One region of the Micromonospora sp. NPDC001898 genome, then DNA from elsewhere that is predicted to be linked to it. Evidence: predicted binding sites of a transcription regulator. Region 1 holds the regulator's gene; each other region holds the start of a gene.
The links. The regulator HrcA, encoded in region 1, represses chaperone genes, less so after heat shock. The targets are predictions, from matches to a motif close to GGTTNGCACNCTCNNNNNGAGNGTGCNAACC.

Region 1 (5,008 bases):
AGAGCGCCGAGGACTTCGCGGCGTCCCTCGACCAGGTGGTCGCCGCCGGGGTGGACCACGTCAGCGCGTACGCCCTGATCGTGGAGGACGGCACCCGGCTGGCCGCGCGGATGCGGCGCGGCGAGCTGCCGTACCCGTCCGACGACGTGGCGGCGGACCGGTACCTGGCCGCGGAGGCCGCCCTCGGCGCGGCCGGCTTCTCCTGGTATGAGGTGTCCAACTGGGCCCGCACGCCGGCCGGGCGGTGCCGGCACAACCTGCTCTACTGGACCGGCGCGGACTGGTGGGGCCTGGGTCCGGGGGCGCACAGCCACGTCGGCGGGGTGCGCTGGTGGAACGTCAAGCACCCGAGCGCGTACGCGAAGCGGCTGGCGGCGGGGGAGTCCCCCGGCCTGGCCCGGGAGGTGCTCACGCCCGGCGAGGCGCACATGGAGGACGTGATGCTGCGCCTGCGGCTCGCCTCCGGCCTGCCGCTGGACGTGCTGGACGCGCCCGGCCGGGCCGGCGCGGAGCGGGCCGTGGCCGGCGGGCTGCTCGACCCGGCCGGGTACGCGGCCGGCCGGGCCGTGCTCACCCTGCGCGGCCGGCTGTTGGCCGACGCGGTCGTGCGCGACCTGCTGCCCTGATCGGACGCCTTGGCCCGGGCCCCCGTGCGCCGGGCCGGCCGCCCGGCATCGGCCGGCCCGACGGGGGCCGGCCGATGCGGGTCACTTCACGAGGTTGTAGGTCATCGGGTAGCGGTAGAGCGTGCCCTCGTTGGCCTTGATGCCGCCGATGATGCCGAAGATGATCGGCACCAGGGCGACCAGCATCGGGATGAAGAACAGCACCCCGCAGGTGACCACGGCGAGCACGAAGCTCACCAGGAGGGCGATCACCCAGGTGAGCTGGAAGTTCAGCGCCGCGACGGCGTGCGCGCGCACGGTCGGCGACTGCGGGCCCTTGACCACGAGCGCGATCAGCGGAGCGACCCAGCCGAGCAGGCTGCCGCCGACCACCACGCCGAGCGGACCGCCGAAGTGCGCGATCAGCGCCCAGGTCTTGTCGTCGTTGGTCGGGTAGCCGCCGGTCGGGCCCGGGTACGCCCCGCCGGTCGGATATCCGCCACCCGGGGGGTATGCGCCACCCGGGGGGTAGCCGCCCGGGTTGAAGCCGCCCGGCGGGGGCTGGCTGCCGGGTGGCGGGTAGCCGCCCGACGGCGGCTGGTCGCCGGTGGGTGGTGGATAGCCGCCGGGCGGGGGATAGCCGCCCGCCCCGGGAGCCCCGGAGAGTGGTGCGGTGGGCGGCTCGTCCGCCGACGAGCCGTACGGTGCCGACGGCGGGTTGGCCTCGGGCGGGTAGCCGCCCGGGTCGCCTGACCCGGGAGGGCGAGGTGGTTCAGTCATGCACGTCACGGTAGGGGCTGCCGACAAGTGGGCACCAGAGCGACACTGGTCGGGTACGAGGGGATATCGGCGTCCCGCCCCGTCGCCCGGTGCCGCGGCCGGGCCGACGGTCCGTCTGTGATCTTACCGACGGCGGGGCAGCCGACGTAGACTGGCACTCGTTACAGTCGAGTGCCAGGCTTCGCCAGCCGGCGGGCAGGCCCGGGGCGTCGCCGCGACGACGGGCACCGACGTGCGACAGGAGGTAAGGGGAGTGGGTCTCGACGACCGCAAGCTCGCCGTGCTCCGCGCGATCGTCGAGGACTACGTCGCCACCCAGGAGCCGGTCGGGAGCAAGGCCCTGGTCGAGCGCCACCAGCTCGGCGTCTCCCCGGCGACCGTCCGCAACGACATGGCGGTCCTGGAGGAGGAGGGGTACATCCGGCAGCCGCACACCAGCGCCGGGCGGGTTCCCACCGACCGGGGCTATCGGCTTTTCGTCGACCGGCTTTCCCGGGTCAAGCCGCTCAGCCCGGCCGAGCGCCGGGCCATCGAGCGCTTCCTGGTCGGCGCGGTCGACCTGGACGACGTGGTGCACCGCACGGTCCGGCTGCTGGCCCAGCTCACCCGGCAGGTCGCCGTCGTGCAGTACCCGTCGCTCGCCCGGTCCTCGGTGCGGCACCTGGAGCTGGTGCCGATCTCCACCACCCGGCTGATGCTGGTGATGATCGCCGACACGGGGCGGGTCGAGCAGCGGCTGGTCGAGCTGCCCGCGCCGGTCCCCGCCGACGTCGTCACCGACCTGCGCCGGCTGGTCAACGAGAAGCTGGTCGGCAGCCGGCTGTCGGAGACCCCGCCACTGGTGCAGGCCCTGGTCGAGGAGTCGGCGGCGCACCTGCGTCCGGCCATGACCACGCTGTCCACGGTGCTGCTGGAGACGCTGGTCGAGCGGCACGAGGAACGCATCGCGCTGGCCGGCACCGCCAACCTCACCCGGGGCGGCCTGCTGGACTTCCAGGGTTCGCTGCGGCCGATCCTGGAGGCCCTGGAGGAGGAGGTGGTGATGCTCAAACTCATCGGCGAGGCCGAGTCGACCACCACCCGGGTGCTGATCGGCGACGAGAACGAGATCGACAACCTGCGCGCCGCCTCGGTGGTGAGCACCGGGTACGGGCCGGGGGCGGCCGCGCTCGGCGGCCTGGGCGTGCTCGGCCCCACCCGGATGGACTACCCCGGCACCATCGCCACGGTGCGGGCCGTGGCACGCTACGTGGGCGAGCTGCTGGCCCAGAACTGACCAGTCAGGGCCGACGGCCGGCTCCGGCCGCCGACCGGCGCAACGCGAGACGAACATGAGGACACGGGAACGCAGTGGCCAGGGACTACTACGGCATCCTCGGCGTAGGCCGGGAAGCCTCCGACGACGAGATCAAGCGCGCCTATCGCAAGCTGGCGCGGCAGTTCCACCCGGACGTGAATCCGGACCCGGAGGCACAGGAGAAGTTCAAGGACATCAACGCCGCGTACGAGGTCCTCTCGGACGACCGGAAACGGCAGATCGTCGACCTGGGCGGTGACCCGCTGGCCCCGGGCGGCGGGGGCGGCGGCCCGGGCGGGCCCGGCGGGGCCGGCCCGTTCGTCGGCTTCCAGGACATCATGGACGCCTTCTTCGGCGGCGCGGCCGGCGGCGCGCGCGGGCCGCGCCCGCGTACCCGGCCGGGGGCCGACGCGATCCTGCGGCTGGAGCTGGACCTGCACGAGACGGCGTTCGGCGTCGAGGCGCCGATCACCGTCGACACCGCCGTGCTCTGCACCACCTGCTCCGGCGCGGGCACCGCCGCCGGCACCCACCTGGCCACCTGCGAGGCGTGCGGCGGCCGGGGCGAGGTGCAGTCGGTGCAGCGCACGTTCCTCGGCCAGGTGGTCTCCGCCCGGCCGTGCACGGTCTGCCAGGGGTACGGCACCACGATCCCGCACCCCTGCCCGACCTGCGCCGGCGACGGGCGGGTGCGCACCCGCCGCTCGCTGACCGTGAAGATCCCGGCCGGGGTCGAGGACGGCATGCGGATCCGGCTGGCCCAGCAGGGCGAGGTCGGCCCGGGCGGCGGCACCGCCGGCGACCTGTACGTGGAGATCCACGAGCGCACGCACGACGTCTACTCCCGCAAGGGCGACGACCTGCACTGCCGGGTGACCGTCCCGATGACCGCCGCCGCGCTCGGCACCCGGCTGACCATCAAGACGCTGGACAGCGAGGAGACGGTCGACGTCAAGGCCGGCACCCAGCCGGGCAGCACCCTGCGGCTGCGCGCCCGGGGCGTGCCGCACCTGCGCGGCACCGGCCGTGGCGACCTCTACGTCCACCTCGACGTGCGGACCCCGACCAAGCTCGACGCCGACCAGGAGAAGATGCTCCGGGACTTCGCCAAGACCCGGGGCGAGGAGGTCGCCGAGCTGTCCAAGCAGGGCGGCTTCTTCTCCCGGATGCGCGACGCGTTCAACGGGCACCCCTGACCCCGGTCCTCCCGGCCTCGCCGCCCCGGTTCCCGCCGGGGCGGCTAACCTGATCGTCGTGTCCGCGCCGCTGTTCCTGGTCGAGTCGCTGCCCACCGCTGCCCAGCTCACCCTGGACGGCCCCGAGGGGCATCACGCCGCCACCGTGCAGCGGCTGCGGGTGGGCGAAGAACTGCTGCTCGCCGACGGCCGGGGCGGCACCGCGTCCGCCGTGGTCACCGCCGTCGGCCGGGGCAGCCTGGAGCTCGACGTCACCTCCCGGGGGTACGTCGACGCGTCCGTGCCCCGGCTCGTGGTGGTGCAGGGCATCGCCAAGGGCGACCGGGGCGAGCTGGCCGTGCAGGCGATGACCGAGGTCGGGGTGGACGAGATCGTCCCCTGGGGGGCATCCCGCTCGGTGGTGCAGTGGCGCGGCGACCGGGGCGTGCGGGCACGGGAGAAGTGGGTGGCCACCGCCCGGGAGGCGGCGAAGCAGGCCCGCCGGGCGTGGCTGCCGGTGCTGGCCGGGGCCCCCGACGAGTCCACCGCCGCCGTGGCCCGGCGGATCGCCGGGTCCACCGCCGCGTTCGTCCTGCACGAGGAGGCCGACGACCGGCTGACCACCGTGGAGCTGCCCGACGCGGGCGAGATCGTGCTGGTCGTCGGCCCGGAGGGCGGCATCGCCGAGCCCGAGCTGGCCACCTTCACCGCCGCCGGCGCCCGGCCGGTCCGCCTGGGCCCGTCGGTCCTGCGCACCTCCACGGCCGGCGTGGCCGCCCTCTCGGTCCTCTCCACCCGCCTCCCCCGCTGGTAACCCCTCCCCCCACCCGCACCCCAGCCGCCCCATCCCATCCCCTCCCGCCGATCTTGCAGTTGAGGTGCAGGGCAGCCTGTCATGGCGTGATCGTCTGCTGATTTGTGAGACGACACGCCGGGCGAGTTCTCCAGAATCAGCAGACGATCATGAAGTCCGCCCGGGGGCGGGGCGGGAACGCCGACGCCGACGCCGACGCCGACGCTGACGTCGTCGTCGCCCGGCCGGCGGGCAACACCGCAGCGCCCCCTTTGCTCTGCTGCCCCCGGCGCAACGCTCGCTGCCGGGACAGGGGAGAGGCCACCATCGCGCGACCTCCGCCCCGCGCACCCGTGCG
Region 2 (5,008 bases), on a different contig from region 1:
GCCGACCCGGCCCGGGGCGTCGAGCTGACCGGGGCGATCGTCAACGACGGGGTGCTGGAGCGCCTCGACGAGGTCACAAAGGTCGGCGAGGCCGTGCTGGAGTCGCGGGCCGTCGAGCACCCGTCATTCCCCGGCGCGGTGGTCCGCACCCCGACGATCGTGAAGCTGGCGGCCGGCGACACCGGGACGTACTCGCGGGAGTGGTTCGGGCCGATCTCGTTCGTCATCGCGACCGACTCCACCGCGCACGGCCTGGAGATCCTGCGCTCCACGGTGGGGGAGAAGGGCGCGCTGACCGCAGCCGTGTACTCCACCGACGAGGCGGTGCTGGACGCCGCCGAGGCGGCTGCGGTCGACACCGGGGTGCACCTGTCGTGCAACCTGACCGGGGGAGTGTTCGTGAACCAGTCGGCGGCGTTCTCCGACTTCCACGGCAGCGGCGCCAACCCGGCGGCCAACGCGGCCCTGACCGACGGCGCGTACGTGGCGAACCGGTTCCGCGTCGTACAGAGCCGCCGCCCCGCCTGACGGGGCACCCAGGGGCCTCTCGGCGCGCGGGCGTCGGGCCGGGCCCCTGGGCACCCCGCCCCTCGGCGCCGGGGCGCTCAGGCCGGGCGGCGCATCTGGAGCTCGCGCAGGGCGGGAATCACCGGGTGGGGAACCCGGACGCCCGTGTCCACGAAACCCAGCCGCTGATACGCCCGGTAGGCGCGGTCGTTGCCGACCACCACCTCCAGCATCAGCTCCGGTCGGCCGCACTCGCGGGACCAGCCGGCTACCGCGTCGATCAGCTCCGCGAGCAGGCCGGTGCCCCGCCGCTGCGGGGTGACGTAGACGGCGTACACCACGGTCAGGCCCGGCTCGTCCGGGGCGACGGTGCCGCCGGCGTGCCCCAGGAGCCGGCCGGCGGGACCGCCGGGTCGGTCGGTGCCCGGGTCGGCGACGAACTGCGCGGTGTGCCGGCCGACGGCGACCGAGGCGATCCGGGCCGCGTAGTCGGCGTGCGGACGGGCGGCGGCGTCCGCCAGGGTCTCCAGGAAGGCCAGCGGGGCGTCGGCGAGCATCTCCAGCCGCAGCGCGCGCATCCGGGCCGCGTCCCACGGGGTCACCCGGTGGACGACGGCCGCCCGCGTGGCCGGGGCGACCGTCCTGTCCGGCTCGGGACGCCCGGCGGCCGACGGGCGGGGACCTGCTGTCATCCCGCATGCTTACCGCAGTGACGCCCGCCTATGCGGTTCCGGGTCGAGGTCGGTCCGGTATAGCCTGATTTACGGTCGTGCGCCTGCGTGACGGCTCGTGTACCGTGCGATTTTGGTCACTGAATTCGGGGTCGTCGTCGACCCCGGAGCCGGTGGTCCGGGGCCGCCGGTTCGCGCCGGCGTCCCGCCGGTTTGCAGGCCGCGCGACGTGAGGAAGTGCACCGTGGCACAGGGCACCGTGAAGTGGTTCAACGCCGAAAAGGGCTACGGCTTCATCGCCGTCGACGGAGGGCAGGACGTCTTCGTCCACTTCTCCGCGATCGAGATGGACGGCTACAAGGCGCTGGACGACGGACAGCGGGTGGAGTTCGAGATCGCCCAGGGGCAGAAGGGCCCACAGGCCGAGCGGGTCCGCGTCGTCGCCTGACCCCCCCCGACCAGGTCCGGGGCCCGCGACTGGGCGGGCCCGGGCCGGGCGTAGGTCGCGACTGCGACGACGGGGCACCCCAGCCGGACGTCGTGCTCGGCACCCCGGCCGGACGCGGTGGCCCCAGCCGGACGCGGTGGCCCCGGGCGGTACGGCGACGCGAAACTGGGTCTCGACGCGGGACTGGCTCTCCGGTGCGCCGACCTCTCCGGTGCGCCGACCTCTCCGATGCGCCGACCTCTCCGATGAGCCGACGCGCTGCGCCGCTCCGGCGGGTGCCGACCCGGCCGGTGCCCAGTCGAGACCACCGACATCTTTGCCGACGCCCGCCCTGCTGCTGGTGGCCCGCCCCGTGCCTCGGTGCCGGGCCGCACCCCACCAGCCCGCGCAGATTCAGGGAATGTGTGGCCTCTCGGCGCTCCATGACCAGGCATTCCCTGAATCTGCGCCGATCGGGGGCCCCGGGCCGTACCTCGGTTGCCGGCCGCACCTGCCATGCCGCCGGTGCCCCACGCCGCCCGGTGGCCTCCCCGGGCCCGCAGCCCTACGGCTGCCTCGGCTTCCCCTGCCGGCCGGCCTGCCGGTCCCTGACGGTCGCGGAGCCGGTTCGGCCCGGCGTCACGTACCCGAGCGGCGGGCGTGCGGTGCTCGGTGACCGCCGTCCGGCGGCCGGGTGAACTTGGCCGAGCCGACGGCCGGATAGCGCTGGTCAGGGCTCGCGGACCGGGTCCGGACCCGGCATCGTGCTTGCACTCGGCAAGGCAGAGTGCTAAACAAGTCATTGGCACTCGCATACCGTGAGTGCCAATGGTCGGGACGGTGGGGCCACGGGCCCCCGGTGGGCAACCGCCGGGTGGCGCATGGCCGGTCGTCGCGGGCTATCCGGCCCGGCCGAGGAGACGTCGTCGTCGCCAGGTGGCGACGTCCCAAGGTGCGTACACCAGGCGGCCCATCCGGGACACACACTCGGGTGGCCGTGAGTGTCCAGGAGGACAACGCCGTATGGCCAAGATGATCGCGTTTGACGAAGAGGCTCGCCGTGGCCTCGAGCGGGGCATGAACCAGCTCGCCGACGCCGTGAAGGTGACCCTCGGCCCCAAGGGCCGCAACGTGGTGCTCGAGAAGAAGTGGGGTGCCCCCACCATCACCAACGATGGTGTGAGCATCGCCAAGGAGATCGAGCTCGAGGACCCGTACGAGAAGATCGGCGCTGAGCTGGTCAAGGAGGTCGCGAAGAAGACCGACGACGTTGCCGGTGACGGCACGACGACGGCGACCGTCCTGGCCCAGGCCCTGGTCCGTGAGGGCCTGCGCAACGTGGCCGCCGGCGCCAACCCGATGGCCCTGAAGCGGGGCATCGAGGCCGCCGTGGCCAGCGTCTCGGAGGAGCTGTCCAAGCTCGCCAAGGACGTCGAGACCAAGGAGCAGATCGCCTCCACCGCCTCCATCTCCGCCGGTGACAGCACCGTCGGCGAGATCATCGCCGAGGCGATGGACAAGGTTGGCAAGGAAGGCGTCATCACCGTCGAGGAGAGCAACACCTTCGGCCTGGAGCTTGAGCTCACCGAGGGCATGCGCTTCGACAAGGGCTACATCTCCGCGTACTTCATGACCGACCCGGAGCGTATGGAGGCCGTCTTCGACGACCCGTACCTCCTCATCGTCAACAGCAAGATCGCCTCGGTGAAGGACCTGCTCCCGATCCTGGAGAAGGTCATGCAGTCGGGCAAGTCGCTGCTGATCATCGCCGAGGACATCGAGGGCGAGGCCCTGGCCACCCTCGTGGTCAACAAGGTCCGTGGCACCTTCAAGTCGGTCGCCGTCAAGGCGCCGGGCTTCGGTGACCGCCGCAAGGCCATGCTGGCTGACATCGCCATCCTCACCGGTGGCCAGGTCATCAGCGAGGAGGTCGGCCTCAAGCTGGACGCCGTCGGCCTCGACATGCTGGGCCGCGCCCGCAAGGTCGTGGTGACCAAGGACGAGACCACCATCGTCGACGGTGCCGGCGACGCCGAGCAGATCCAGGGTCGGGTCAACCAGATCCGGGCCGAGATCGACAAGAGCGACTCCGACTACGACCGCGAGAAGCTGCAGGAGCGCCTGGCCAAGCTGGCCGGCGGTGTCGCGGTGATCAAGGTCGGCGCGGCCACCGAGGTCGAGCTCAAGGAGCGCAAGCACCGCATCGAGGACGCCGTTCGCAACGCGAAGGCGGCCGTCGAGGAGGGCATCGTCCCGGGTGGTGGCGTCGCGCTGGTGCAGGCCGGCAAGACCGCCTTCGAGAAGCTGGACCTGACCGGCGACGAGGCGACCGGCGCGCAGATCGTCAAGATCGCGCTGGACGCCCCGCTGCGGCAGATCGCCGTCAACGCCGGCCTTGAGGGTGGCGTGGTCGTCGAGCGCGTCCGCAACCTCGACCCGGGCCACGGCCTCAACGCCGCCAGCGGCGAGTACGTGGACCTGCTGGCCGCGGGCATCATCGACCCGGCCAAGGTCACCCGGTCGGCGCTGCAGAACGCCGCCTCCATCGCGGCGCTCTTCCTCACCACCGAGGCCGTCGTCGCGGACAAGCCGGAGAAGGCCTCGGCTGCCCCGGCTGGCCCGGGTGGCGGGGACATGGACTTCTGAGTCCAGCTCCACCGAACGCCGAAGGGGCGGGCCGCTGACACGGCCCGCCCCTTCCGTCGTCTGCCGGCCCGCCGGTCACGTCGGCAGGGGTCGTTGGTTGCGTCGCTTTCGGGTGCGGTCGTACGGCGGGTGGATGCGGATCGGCTCGTCCACCAGGACCACCGGCTCCTCGGCCGGGGGCGCGTCGTCCTCCGTCATCTCCGCGAGCTGCTCGGCGTCGCCGTAGTCCAGCCGGTCGAACGGCAGCTGCCCCGGGATCTCCTCGACCGGCACCCAGGTGGCCGGCTGCGCGTCGTCGATCTTGTCGTCGTCCGTGGCCATGACCGCCTCCTCTACCCAGACGGTAGGGGCCGTCGATGGCCGACGCGGCCGAACGGCGCTATACAGGCCGATGCCCGTTTCGCCGCCCGGCCTGCCACGCACCCGCCCGGCCTGCCACGCACCCGCCCGGCCTGCCACGCACCCGCCCGGCCTGCCACGCAGCCGCCCGCCCGGCCTGCCACGCAGCACTCGGCCGCCCGGGCACCGGCCCGGGCGGCCCCGCTCATCCGGCGGCCGGCAGCGCCTTGCGGTACAGGAAGAAGACGCGCTCGATCCGGGCCCCCGCGCTGCCCGAGTAGAAGGGCACCGGGCCCACCCAGCCGATCTGGGCGGATAACACCCCCTCGGCACGCTGGTCGCGCAGGCACCGGCGCAGCAGCACCCCGCCGATCCCCGTGCCCTCCGCCTCCGGGGCGGTGCCCATGGGGCCGAACCA
Region 3 (5,008 bases), on a different contig from region 1:
CCGGAAATCGGTGCGCCAGCGCGGCCGCCGCCCGGACATCCGGTCAACTGAGAGTCTCCGCGGTGCCGCGGGAGGAGGGGTGCTGATGTCGAACGTACGCAGACTGCCCGGACCCATCGTCGACCTCTGGGACTGGCAGCGGCTCGGTGCCTGCCGGGGCCGCGACAGCGCCCAGTTCTTCCACCCGGACGGGGAGCGCGGCTCCTCCCGCCTGCGCCGCGAGTCCGGTGCCAAGGCGGTCTGCCGGGCCTGCCCCGTACGCGCCGAGTGCGCCGCGCACGCGCTGTCCGTCCGTGAGCCGTACGGCGTCTGGGGCGGCTTCAGCGAGGCGGAGCGGCTGCGGCTGCTCGCGGTCGGCTGGGAGGACCTGGCCGACCGCCGGCACAGCCGCGTCGACGTGGCCCGCCTGGAGTCCCGCCTCGGCCGCCCGCACAAGTCCGCGATGTCCGCCCAGCGCAGCGTCGCCTGACGACCGCGCCCACCGCACGCCGACGCCGCGCCCCGGCCGCCCGGGGCGCGGCGTCGTGTCACGTCCCGGCCAGGCGGATGTCCCACCGTTCTGCCAGGATCCTCGGATGCTGATCGACATCGCGGATCCGGACACGCTCTGGGCGCGGTGGGGCGCGCTCGCCTCGGCGCTCGCCACCCTCGGCCACGACGACGTCTACTGGCACGACGCGGAGGGTGCCCACCACGACGACCACGGGGGCAACTGGGCGCGGCTGGTGCGTGTCGAGGGCGGTCGGGCGGTGCTCTTCGGCTACGACCACGAGTACAGCGACACCGTCGACGTCAGCCCGCCGCTCGACCTGCTCGCCGGGGCCCCCGCCTGGTTGCCCTGGCCGGAGCTGATCCGGCATGCCGAGGCCGACCAGCTCGGCTACGCCTACTGGTACGACGGCGGCTGGTCCCGGGTGCCGTACCCGGAGCCGCTGCTGCCCGACGGGCTGCGGGCCACCGCCGGGGCGGTGCTCGACGACGACCGGGCCCGGCGGGAGCTGGGCGAGGTGGTCTTCGAGTGGGGCGGATACCAGCCTGCGGACGAGGCGACGGAGCGGGCCGAGGTGGCGGAGGCCGCCGGCCGGCTGCTCGCCGCCGCTGCCGGCCGCGCCCTCGACGCGGGCGCGCTGGACGGGCTGCTCGGCCGGCTCCGGCCCGGCCCGGTCGACGTGCCCGCCGGCCTGGCGATGGCGGCCCGGGCCGGGCTGACCCCGGGCGAGAGACCACCGGCGGTGGCGGCGGCGGCAGGGGCCCCGCCCCGGCGGGTCCGGGTGCTCAGCGACGACCAGCACGACCGGCTGGTCTGGACTGCGATGCGGCGGGCCACGGAGGCACCCCGCCCGGCCCCGGCACCCACCCCCGAGCTGACCGAGCTCGTCGACTGGGCACGCGGCCGGGCCCCGGCCGGCGACGGCCGCTGCTCGCTGCTCATGCAGGTCACCGACGCCGCGCTCAGCCAGCACCCGGGCGAGGCTCCCCCGGCCGGCCGCCCGGGCGAGGACGGCTGGGCGGCCTTCCGCCAGGCTGGTGACCTGGTCCGCCGGCTCCGGGCGGCCGAGGCCGACCCGGCGCACGGGCAGTGGATCTTCCTACGGCTGGAGACGACCGCCGGCGGCTTCACCCTCGAACGGCGCTACGACTCGTGGCCCGGTTGGCTGGCCGACCACGGGCACGGGCCCTGGCGCAGCCACCTCCAGCCGGAACTGGACCGCCGGGCACCGGCGTTCCGGCCCGCGTGGGCGGTGCTGCTGGCGCCGGAGGTCGCTTACCTCGGCCCGCCGCCGCCCTTCGACACGCCCACCATCGGGTGATGGGCTCCCGGCGCGCGCCCGCCACCGTCAGGGGGCGGGAAGGGCGGCAGGGCACGCCGTCGAGGTGAAGGCGTGCCCTGCGCGGTGTCGTACGGCGTCGGTCAGAAGCCCGGGCCGTGCTGGTGGCCGTGGCCGTGCGAGTGGCCGTGGCCCCCGGCGGCCGGCTCGGCCTTCTCCGGCTTCTCCACCACCAGGCTCTCGGTGGTGAGCAGCAGGCCGGCGATCGAAGCGGCGTTGGAGACCGCGCTGCGGGTCACCTTCACCGGGTCGATGATGCCGGCCTTCGCCATGTCGACGTACTCGCCGGTGGCGGCGTTGAGGCCGTTGCCCCACTCCTGGTCGGCGACCTTCTGCACCACGACGTAGCCGTCGTGGCCGGCGTTCTGCGCGATCCAACGCAGCGGCTCGACCAGCGCCTTGCGCACGATCGAGACGCCGATCTTCTCCTCGCCGGTCAGGCCGAGGTCGTCGTCGAGAACCGACCGGATCTGCGCCAGGGCGGCACCACCACCGGGCACCGTGCCCTCCTCGACGGCGGCCTTGGTCGCGGCGATGGCGTCCTCGATGCGGTGCTTGCGCTCCTTCATCTCGACCTCGGTCGCCGCGCCCACCTTGATGACCGCGATGCCGCCGGAGAGCTTCGCCAGCCGCTCCGCCAGCTTCTCCCGGTCCCACTCGGAGTCCGAGGCCTCGATCTCCTTGCGGATCTGGGCGACCCGGTCGGCGACCTCACTGGACTGCCCGCCGCCGTCGACGACGGTGGTGTTCTCCTTGTCGACCACGACGCGCCGGGCGGTGCCGAGCACCTCCAGGCCGACCTGGTCCAGCTTGTAGCCCAGCTCCGGGGCGACCAGCTCGGCGCCGGTGAGGATTGCCATGTCCTGGAGCATCGCCTTGCGCCGGTCGCCGAAGCCGGGGGCCTTCACCGCGCAGACCTTGAGGGTCTTGCGGATCGAGTTGACCACCAGGGTGGACAGGGCCTGGCCCTCGACGTCCTCGGCGATGATCAGCAGCGGCTTGCTGTTCTGGAGGACCTTCTCCAGCAGCGGCAGCAGTTCCTCGATCGCCGAGATCTTCTGCGTGGTGATCAGGATGTAGGGGTCCTCCAGGACCGCCTCCTGCCCCTCCACGTCGGTGACGAAGTTCGGCGAGATGAAGCCCTTGTCGAACTGGAGACCCTCGGTCACGTCCAGCTCGGTGGCGAGGGCGGAACCCTCCTCGACGGTGATGACACCGTCGCGGCCGACCCGCTCCATCGCCTCGGCGATCAGCTCGCCGATCGTGGCGTCCTGCGCGGAGATCGTCGCCACGTGCGCGATCGACTCCTTGCTGGCGACCTCGACGGCCCGTTCGAGCAGGGCCTCGGAGACCCTGTTGGCGGCCAGGTCGATGCCGCGCTTGAGGCCGGCCGGGTTGGTGCCGGCGGTCACGTTGCGCAGGCCCTCGCGGACCATCGCCTGGGCCAGCACGGTCGCGGTGGTGGTCCCGTCGCCGGCGACGTCATTGGTCTTGGTCGCCACCTCCTTGACCAACTGCGCGCCGAGGTTCTCGTACGGGTTGGTGAGCTCGATCTCCTTGGCGATGGTCACGCCATCGTTGGTGATCGTGGGCACACCGAACTTCTTGTCCAGGACGACGTTGCGCCCGCGCGGGCCGAGAGTGACCTTGACCACGTCCGCGAGGGCGTTGACACCGTGTTCCAGCAGGTGCCGGGCGTCATCCGAAAAGCTAAGGATCTTCGCCATTAATGTCCCTTCGAAGCGTCACTGCCCCGGCCCGGCGAACCGGACCGGGGCAGTGACACTGATCGGTTGCCTACTTCTCGATGACCGCGAGAACGTCGCGGGCGGAGAGCACCAGGTACTCCTCGCCGGCGTACTTGATCTCGGTGCCGCCGTACTTCGAGTAGATGACGGTGTCGCCGACGGCGACGTCAACCGGGATCCGGTTGCCCTTGTCGTCGATCCGGCCCGGGCCGACAGCGAGGACAGTGCCCTCCTGCGGCTTCTCCTTGGCGGTGTCGGGGATCACGATGCCCGACGCCGTGGTGGTCTCAGCCTCGTTCGCCTGGACCAGGATCCGGTCCTCGAGCGGCTTGATCGCAACCTTGGTCGCGGTAGTCACGGGCATACCCTCCTGGGGTATTGGTTTCGTTGCTGGTCGACGGGGCCGACCAGCGTCAATCTGCCACATGCCACCGGGCGGGGCCGTCGTCGCGGGTGCCGGTCCGCCTGGCGTTCAGCACCCGGGCACGGGCCCGGGAGCTGGCACCCTCCATGGGAGAGTGCTAATCGCAGGTTAGGCCGTGGCTAGCACTCCGTCAAGGAGAGTGCCAGCGCGCCACCCGTCGTGTCGCCACAGTTCCGCCAGTCGTAGCCGCGACACGCCGACAGCGCCTCGCCACACCGTAGCCGGCTCCCTACCGTCGGTGGCCTCCATCGGAGGCCGTTGAAAGGGGAGAACGAGTGTCCCGGATACCGACGCTGACGTTCCTGCGGGCCCAACTACGCCGGGCCCGCCAGGCTCGTGGGCTCAACCAGGAGGAGCTGGGCAGGCTGATCAGCTACTCGTCGTCGATGGTGAGCGGGGTCGAGACCGGGCAGACCCCGGTCAGGCCCGACTATCTGGCCCGGTTCGACGCGGCGCTCGACACCGGCGACCCTCTTCAGCACCATGCTGGAGCTGATCCGAATCCACGCCGCGCCGGATCTCACCTTCGCCCCGGCGAGTTGGCGGGCCTTCGTCGCCGCCGCCCCCGCCCGCTGACACCGCCGTCCGGACCCTTGACGGCCCTTGACGGCCCTTGACGGACCTTTGACGGACCGCAGCCGAGCGGCCCGGCCGGAGCCGGGACAATGGGCGGGTGGATCTCGACCAGTTCGCCGCCCTGCGTACCCCCGAGGGGTCGGCCGCGCTCGACGCGGCGACCGAGAGGGCCGGCGGCGACCCGCTGACCTCGGCGGGCGCGCTCCGTTCGGCCGGCATCCCGGCCGGGCTCGCGGCGGCGGCGCTCACCCAGGCGGAGCTGCGCCGTCGGGCGGTCGGCAAGTTCGGGCCGGAGGCCGCCGGCATGTTCCTCACCCGCGCCGGCCTGGAGCAGGCCACCCGCCGGGTGGTCGCCGACCGGCGGGCCGAGCGGCTGCGCGCGGCCGGGGTGCGCACCCTCGCCGACCTGGGCTGCGGCCTCGGGGCCGACG

Region 2: groL (chaperonin GroEL) is a predicted target of HrcA. The motif match lies at 2,406-2,436, and genes of this name have one in related genera.
Region 3: groES (co-chaperone GroES) is a predicted target of HrcA. The motif match lies at 4,074-4,104, and genes of this name have one in related genera.

The regions. Positions count from the first base shown of each region.
Region 1 covers NZ_JBIATC010000018.1:32,674-37,681, reverse strand. Annotated here, with positions in the region: gene hemW (radical SAM family heme chaperone HemW) at 1-626, shown strand, start outside; gene ACFYZF_RS26080 (DUF4870 domain-containing protein) at 708-1,385, opposite strand; gene hrcA (heat-inducible transcriptional repressor HrcA) at 1,639-2,661, shown strand; gene dnaJ (molecular chaperone DnaJ) at 2,736-3,878, shown strand; gene ACFYZF_RS26065 (16S rRNA (uracil(1498)-N(3))-methyltransferase) at 3,937-4,671, shown strand.
Region 2 covers NZ_JBIATC010000001.1:268,544-273,551, forward strand. Annotated here, with positions in the region: gene paaN (phenylacetic acid degradation protein PaaN) at 1-528, shown strand, start outside; gene ACFYZF_RS01300 (GNAT family N-acetyltransferase) at 606-1,199, opposite strand; gene ACFYZF_RS01305 (cold-shock protein) at 1,423-1,626, shown strand; gene groL (chaperonin GroEL) at 2,629-4,251, shown strand; gene ACFYZF_RS01315 (hypothetical protein) at 4,327-4,572, opposite strand; gene ACFYZF_RS01320 (GNAT family N-acetyltransferase) at 4,796-5,008, opposite strand, start outside.
Region 3 covers NZ_JBIATC010000001.1:560,779-565,786, reverse strand. Annotated here, with positions in the region: gene ACFYZF_RS02795 (WhiB family transcriptional regulator) at 86-469, shown strand; gene ACFYZF_RS02790 (hypothetical protein) at 576-1,811, shown strand; gene groL (chaperonin GroEL) at 1,913-3,556, opposite strand; gene groES (co-chaperone GroES) at 3,627-3,941, opposite strand; partial or broken gene ACFYZF_RS02775 (multiprotein-bridging factor 1 family protein) at 4,277-4,465, shown strand; gene ACFYZF_RS02770 (methyltransferase domain-containing protein) at 4,675-5,008, shown strand, end outside.